Occultella kanbiaonis: one gene and its partner. The protein of the gene in region 1 binds, or shares a complex with, the protein of each later gene. Links are inferred from orthologs where the notes say so. Each region holds a gene or a part of one and is shown on either strand. Other genes may lie near its edges.

What was found. The genes of interacting proteins can lie anywhere in the genome.
Region 2: the proteins of hisF (region 1) and hisH are in contact, whole or in part, in a crystal structure (PDB 6RU0), measured with the Thermotoga maritima proteins. The link is inferred for Occultella kanbiaonis from one-to-one orthologs. Residues at the interface, in WP_004080486.1 of Thermotoga maritima: Met1, Leu2, Ala3, Arg5, Ser40, Glu41, Asp45, Glu46, Ala70, Glu71, Ile73, Asp74, Ile75, Pro76, Phe77, Asp98, Lys99, Ser122, Gln123, Glu161, Thr195, Leu196, Asn247, Arg249, Glu251; in WP_004080484.1 of Thermotoga maritima: Asn15, Arg18, Arg22, Arg117, Leu118, Pro119, His120, Met121, Gly122, Trp123, Asn124, Asn134, Gly135, Tyr136, Tyr138, Val140, Tyr158, Glu180, Lys181, Ser182, Ser183, Lys184, Ile185.

What each region holds. Positions count from the first base shown.
Region 1 is NZ_CP046175.1:2,356,411-2,359,469, forward strand. Bases 5-2,995 are described here. They hold hisF (imidazole glycerol phosphate synthase subunit HisF), read left to right. Parts: upstream 5-1,110; coding sequence 1,111-1,881; downstream 1,882-2,995. Other genes in these bases: pafA (Pup--protein ligase), read left to right, coding at 5-200; GKS42_RS10890 (FKBP-type peptidyl-prolyl cis-trans isomerase), read left to right, coding at 212-1,114; GKS42_RS10900 (TIGR03085 family metal-binding protein), read right to left, coding at 1,936-2,577; GKS42_RS10905 (ABC transporter ATP-binding protein), read left to right, coding at 2,659-2,995. In the rest of the region: more of pafA, read left to right, coding at 1-4; more of GKS42_RS10905, read left to right, coding at 2,996-3,059.
Region 2 is NZ_CP046175.1:2,177,424-2,180,490, forward strand. What follows is about bases 30-3,028. They hold hisH (imidazole glycerol phosphate synthase subunit HisH), read left to right. Parts: upstream 30-1,218; coding sequence 1,219-1,839; downstream 1,840-3,028. Other genes in these bases: hisB (imidazoleglycerol-phosphate dehydratase HisB), read left to right, coding at 30-491; GKS42_RS10025 (hypothetical protein), read left to right, coding at 488-1,222; priA (bifunctional 1-(5-phosphoribosyl)-5-((5-phosphoribosylamino)methylideneamino)imidazole-4-carboxamide isomerase/phosphoribosylanthranilate isomerase PriA), read left to right, coding at 1,883-2,614; GKS42_RS10040 (SseB family protein), read left to right, coding at 2,611-3,028. Also shown: more of hisB, read left to right, coding at 1-29; more of GKS42_RS10040, read left to right, coding at 3,029-3,067. UniProt on the Escherichia coli protein: IGPS catalyzes the conversion of PRFAR and glutamine to IGP, AICAR and glutamate. The HisH subunit catalyzes the hydrolysis of glutamine to glutamate and ammonia as part of the synthesis of IGP and AICAR.

The sequences.
Region 1 (3,059 bases):
GCGGTGACTTCGTGACGGCGGCGACCGCGCGCCGCCGGGACTACACGGTCGACTGGGTGCACCTGAAGCTCAACGACAACGCCGGCCGGACCGTGCTCTGCAAGGACCCGTTCCGCAACGTCGACGACCGGGTGGACCGGCTGATCGCGAGCCTCGATCCACCGGCGCAGGCCCAGGGGACTCCCAGCCTCGCCCCGTAGACTCGACGATCATGCCTGCTTCTCGACGACCCCACGGCCCCGGCCCGGTGGGGATGATGGTCCTGCGTCTGCTGGCCGTGATGGCCCTGCTGACCGTGGCCGCCTGCGCCCCCGACGAACCCGAGCCGACCGGGATCGACCTGGTCAGCGTGGGTGGCAACTTCGGTGCGCACCCGCAGGTGACCTTCGACGCCCCGCTCGAGGTCACCGAGACCGACACCGAGGAACTGGTCACCGGCGAGGGCACCCTGCTCGTCGACGGCGCCGCCGTGATGGTCTCCTTCCTCGCCGTGGACGCGGTCACCGGTGAGGTGATCGAGGACACGTTCAGCGCCCAGCCGGAAGTGATCCTGCTCACCGAGGCGGATGCCGGGCCGCTGTACGAGGACCTGCTCGGTCGTACCGAGGGATCCCGGCTGCTGCGCGTGGAGGTCGGCACCACCACCAAACCGAACCCGCTGGTGCTCGTCTACGACATCCTGCACACCCGCGCCTGGGGTGAGGAGGCGCCCGCGGTCGCCGGGATGCCGGTGGTGACCCGCAGTGAGACCGGCGAGCCCACCGTGGCCGTCCCGGACACCGCACCGCCCGCGGACCTGAGCGTGGTGCAGCTGATCCGGGGCGACGGCGCCCAGGTGCGATCCGGGCTGGCCGTCACCGTGCGCTACACCACGGTCGCCTGGAGCACCGGCGCGGTCGTCGAGTCGACCTGGGGGGAGGGGCAGGCGCCCACCACGGTGGCGTTCACCGGGCTCATCCAGGGCTGGCAGGAGGGCCTGGTCGACGAGACCGTCGGCTCGCAGGTGATGCTGGTGGTGCCGCCCGAGCAGGCGTTCGGTGACGATACGCTCGTCTACGTGATCGATGTGCTGGCCGTGTCCGCCCTGAACGGCACCGATGGGGCGGGCGAGTGAGCCTCGCGCTGCGGGTGATCCCCTGCCTGGACGTGAACGCGGGCCGCGTCGTCAAGGGCGTGAACTTCGAGAACCTGCGCGACGCCGGGGACCCGGTCGAGCTGGCCCACCGCTACGACGCCGAGGGCGCCGACGAGGTGACGTTCCTCGACGTGAGCGCCTCCACGGAGGGGCGGGCGACCACGCTGGAGATCGTCGCCCGCACCGCCGAGGAGGTCTTCGTGCCGCTGACGGTGGGCGGCGGGGTGCGCAGCACCGACGACGTGGACGCCCTGCTGCGCGCGGGCGCGGACAAGGTCGGCATCAACACGGCCGCGATCGCCCGCCCGGAGCTCATCGCCGAGGTGGCGCACCGGTTCGGTTCCCAGGTACTGGTGCTGTCCGTGGACGCCCGCCGCACGCCCGACGGCGTCAGCACGCCCTCCGGCTACGAGGTCACCACGCACGGGGGTCGCCGGGGCACCGGCATCGACGCGCTCGACTGGGTCAGCCGGGCTCAGGACGCCGGGGTCGGGGAGATCCTCCTGAACTCCATCGACGCCGACGGCACCACGTCCGGGTTCGACCTCGAGATGCTCACCGACGTGCGCGCGCGGGTCCAGGTACCGCTGATCGCCAGCGGCGGCGCCGGCACCGCCGAGCACTTCGTCGAGGCGGCCCGCACCGGCGCGGACGCGCTGCTCGCGGCCAGCGTGTTCCACTACCGCACCCTCACCATCTCCGAGGTCAAGGACCACCTGCGGGCGGCCGGCTTCGAGGTGCGCTGAGCGCAGGCTGAGCCGCTGAGCGCAGGGCTGAGCCGCCGCGCACAGGCCTGAACGTCAGAGCGCCGCCCAGGCCTCGAAGGCGGTGACGGCGTCAGGCGTTCCGGTGACCTGCACCTGCGCGGCGCCGCGGCGCCCCATCGCGAACAGCGCCTGCTCGAGGGGACCACCGGTGAGGGCCACCGACACCGCGCCGGAGCGGGCACGCCGTCGGCGGCCCCCTGGGACCACCAGCACCACACCGACGGGCGCGGACCGGAACGCGAACCCGGCGAACTGACCGAGGCGCCGCCAGATGTCGTCGAGCATGGGCGCCGGCAGCTCCCGCGGGGACAACGGCTCAGGGCCGCCGCGACGGACGTCCTCGTGGTGGACCACGTACTCGAGCAGGTTCATCGCCTCGTCGGCCCGGCCGCGCACCAGCCGCATCGGGTTCGCCCCGTCCGGGCCGGCCGCGAACGTCTCGACCGCGTCGGTGTAGGCGGCGCGCTCGCGCAGGCCGTCCGCGACGTCGTCGATGAGCCGGTCCGCGGCGTCGGGCGCCCACGGCAGCGGGGTCAGCCGCCACGGTTCCTGCCCGCGCAGGAGCAGGTGCGCGGCCAGGTGCCGGGTCTGCCAGCCCTCGCACAGCGTGGGGGCGTTCGGACCCGCCTCCGTCAGGGACTCGACCAGGGCGGACTTCTCGCGCGCGGACCACATGGGCTCCACGTTCTCACACACCTGCGCCGGACTCGCGTCGGCAGGGCCGGGCCGACCTCAGGCGACGGTAGGCTTGTGCCAGTGCCCGCAGAACCCGCCGGAGACGGCAACCCCGCAACGCCCAGCCCCGACGACGGAGGGGGCCACGCGGAGCCCGTTCACGCTCTGTCCGGCGGCGCCGTCCGACGCTCCCTGCTCCTGATCGGCCGGGGCATCGCCTCGCAGCCGCGCACGTTCACGATCGCGATCATCGCGAGCGTGGTCTACGGCATCGGCCTGGTCGCCTCCGGCTGGCTGCTCGGCCGGATCACCGACGGCGTCGTGCTGCCCGCGATCCAGGGGTCCGGGGTGTCGACCGGGTCCATCTGGCTGGCCGGGTTCGGGCTCCTGCTGATCGGCGCGGTGACCGCCGTCGGAGTGGCGCTGCGCCGCATCTACGCGGGGATCGGCGCCCTCGACGTGCAGGCGGGGCACCGGCGCGC
Region 2 (3,067 bases), 180 kb from region 1 along the record:
TCGACCACATGCTCAACGCCCTCGGCAAGCACTCCCTGATCGACCTCACCGTGCGTGCCACCGGAGACACCGACATCGACGTGCACCACACCGTCGAGGACACCGCGATCTGCATCGGCGAGGCGCTGCGCCAGGCACTCGGGGACAAGTCCGGCATCTCGCGGTTCGGGGACGCCCTGGTGCCCCTGGACGAGGCCCTCGCGCAGGCCGTCGTGGACGTCTCCGGCCGGCCCTACATCGTGCACACCGGTGAGAGCGAGGCGCAGGTCTACCACCTCATCGGCGGCCACTACACGGGTTCCCTGACCCGGCACGTGTTCGAGTCGATCGCGCTGCACGCGGGCATCTGCCTGCACGTGCGCCTGCTCGCCGGCCGCGACCCGCACCACATCGTCGAGGCCCAGTTCAAGGCGTTCGCGCGCGCCCTGCGGTTCGCGGTCGCCCGCGACCCGCGGGTCACGGGCGTGCCCTCGACCAAGGGCGCGTTGTGAACGACACCGGCGAACGGCCCGACGGCGGTGGCTCGCCGGAGGAGTTCGACGAGGCGGCGTTCGAGGCCGCCTTCGAGGAGGCGTTCGGCGCCGCCGCCGAGCCCGACCGGCAGTTCCGGCAGCCGGTGGACGGTTCGGCCGCCGGGCAGGCCGGCGCCGAGCGGGCGAGCGACGGCGCGGCGGAGCCCGTGGCCGACGGCGCCGATGCCGTTCCCGCCTTCGGTGCCGACGGTGTCCGCAAGCGCTCCGTGGTCGCCGTGGTGCTCACCCCGATCACGTCGGCGCCCGCCCTCGCCGGGCTGTGCGCCATCGCCAAGATCGAGGCGGACATCGTGCCGATCAAACGGGGCAGCCTCGCCGTGCGAGTGCTCCCGCAGGCCGACGAGGTCGACCCAGAGGAGTTCCTCACCGGGGCACCGGCCGCCGCCGTCGATCTCGCCAGGACGCTCTCGCGGACGGCGAAGGCCGGCGTCGTGCTGCTCATCTCCCGGCTGGGCGAGGGCGACGAGGGCCTGACCGGCACGATCAGCGGGCGCAACTACGTCAACGGCGAGCCGGGCGCCGAGGTCAGCGCCGGCCTGATCCTCGCGAACGCCGACGACGTCCTCGAGAACCTCCTCCTCGGCGTCATCACACCCGACCAGGCCCCCGGTCACCTGAAGCCCGGGAACCTGACCCGGTGGCAGGCCGGCCGCCTGTTCGGCCGGACCCAGCGGAAGAAGAAGCCGTGACCGCACCCGCCCCCACGGTCGTGGTCCTGGACTACGGCTCGGGGAACGTCCGCTCCGCCGTGCGCGCGCTCGAACGCGTCGGCGCACAGGTGGAGCTGACCGCCGACCCCGACGCGGTCGCCGCCGCGGACGGGCTGGTCGTGCCGGGCGTGGGCGCCTTCGCCGCCGTGATGGCGGGCCTGGTCGGAGTCGGCGCGCCACGGATGATCGAGCGGCGGCTCGCCGGTGGCCGCCCGGTCCTCGGAATCTGCGTCGGACAGCAGGTCCTGTTCTCCGCCGGGGTCGAGCACGGTGAGCGGACCGACGGACTGGACCAGTGGCCCGGTCTGGTCGAGCGTCTGGAGGCTCCGGTGGTGCCGCACATGGGCTGGTCCACGGTGACCCCACCCGAGGGCAGCGTCCTCTTCGACGGGATCGCCGACGAACGCTTCTACTTCGTGCACTCCTACGCCGCCCGCACAGCCCCCGAGTACGTCCGGGTCACCTGGGCCGAGCACGGCCACCCGTTCGTCGCCGCCGTCGAGAACGGCGCCCTGAGCGCGACCCAGTTCCACCCCGAGAAGTCCGGCGACGCCGGTGCGCAGCTGCTGCGCAACTGGCTCGCCACCCTGCGCTGACGGCGCCGAACGCGCCGCACCCCCGAAAGGACCCAGATCCCCTGTGAGTACCCGCCTCGAACTGCTGCCCGCCGTGGACGTCGCCGATGGTCAGGCCGTGCGCCTGGTCCAGGGTGAGGCCGGCTCCGAGACCACGTACGGCGCCCCGATGGACGCCGCGCTGGCCTGGCAGTCAGGTGGCGCCGAGTGGGTGCACCTGGTCGACCTGGACGCCGCGTTCGGGCGCGGGTCGAACGCCGAGCTGCTCGCCGAGGTCGTCGGAACCCTCGACGTCGCCGTGGAGCTGTCCGGCGGCATCCGGGACGACGAGTCCCTCGAGCGGGCGCTGGCCACCGGCTGCCGGCGGGTCAACCTCGGCACCGCCGCGCTGGAGAACCCGGACTGGACCGCGTCGGTGATCGCGAAGTACGGGGATCGGATCGCGGTCGGGCTGGACGTGCGCGGCACCACGCTGGCCGCACGCGGCTGGACCAAGGAGGGCGGCGACCTGTGGGAGGTGCTCGCGCGCCTGGACGCCGACGGGTGCTCCCGCTACGTCCTCACCGACGTCACGAAGGACGGCACCATGCGCGGCCCGAACCTGGACCTGCTCCGTGAGTTCAGTGCCGCCACGACCGCCCCGGTGGTCGCCTCCGGTGGCATCTCCAGCCTCGACGACCTGGCCGCCCTGCGGACGCTGACCGACGTCGGCGTGGAGGGCGCGATCGTCGGCAAGGCGCTGTATGCCGGCGCGTTCACGCTCGGCGAGGCGCTGGACGTCGCCGGCCGCCCGTGAGGCCGGTGCCGGACCGGCTGCCCGACGGTCGGCCGCTGCCGGCCGGCGGCGGGCGGTCGCTGCCGCCCACCCCCAAGTACGCGGGGGACGACGGCGGCACCGATCCCGGTCTGGCCGCTGCGCTCTCGGAGCCCGACGGCGGAGCGCGCCTTCGCGCGGTCGTCCGCGCCCTCGGCGCGGCGCGGGTCCTGGTGCCCGTGGTGGCGCACCTGGAGGAGCGAGCCGACGCCGTCGGGCACGAGATCAACGGACATCAGGTGCAGCTCGCGGGGGAGAAGAGCGCCTCGGCCGCGATGGTCACGGTCGCGACGCCGGACGGGCGCGCCGCGATCCCGGTGTTCTCCGGGCTCGCCGCCCTGACCGCGTGGAGAGCCGATGCCCGGCCGATCCCGGCCGAGGGGGTGCGGGCCGCGCTCTCCGCGGCCGCCGACGCCGACGGGCTGCTGGTCCTGG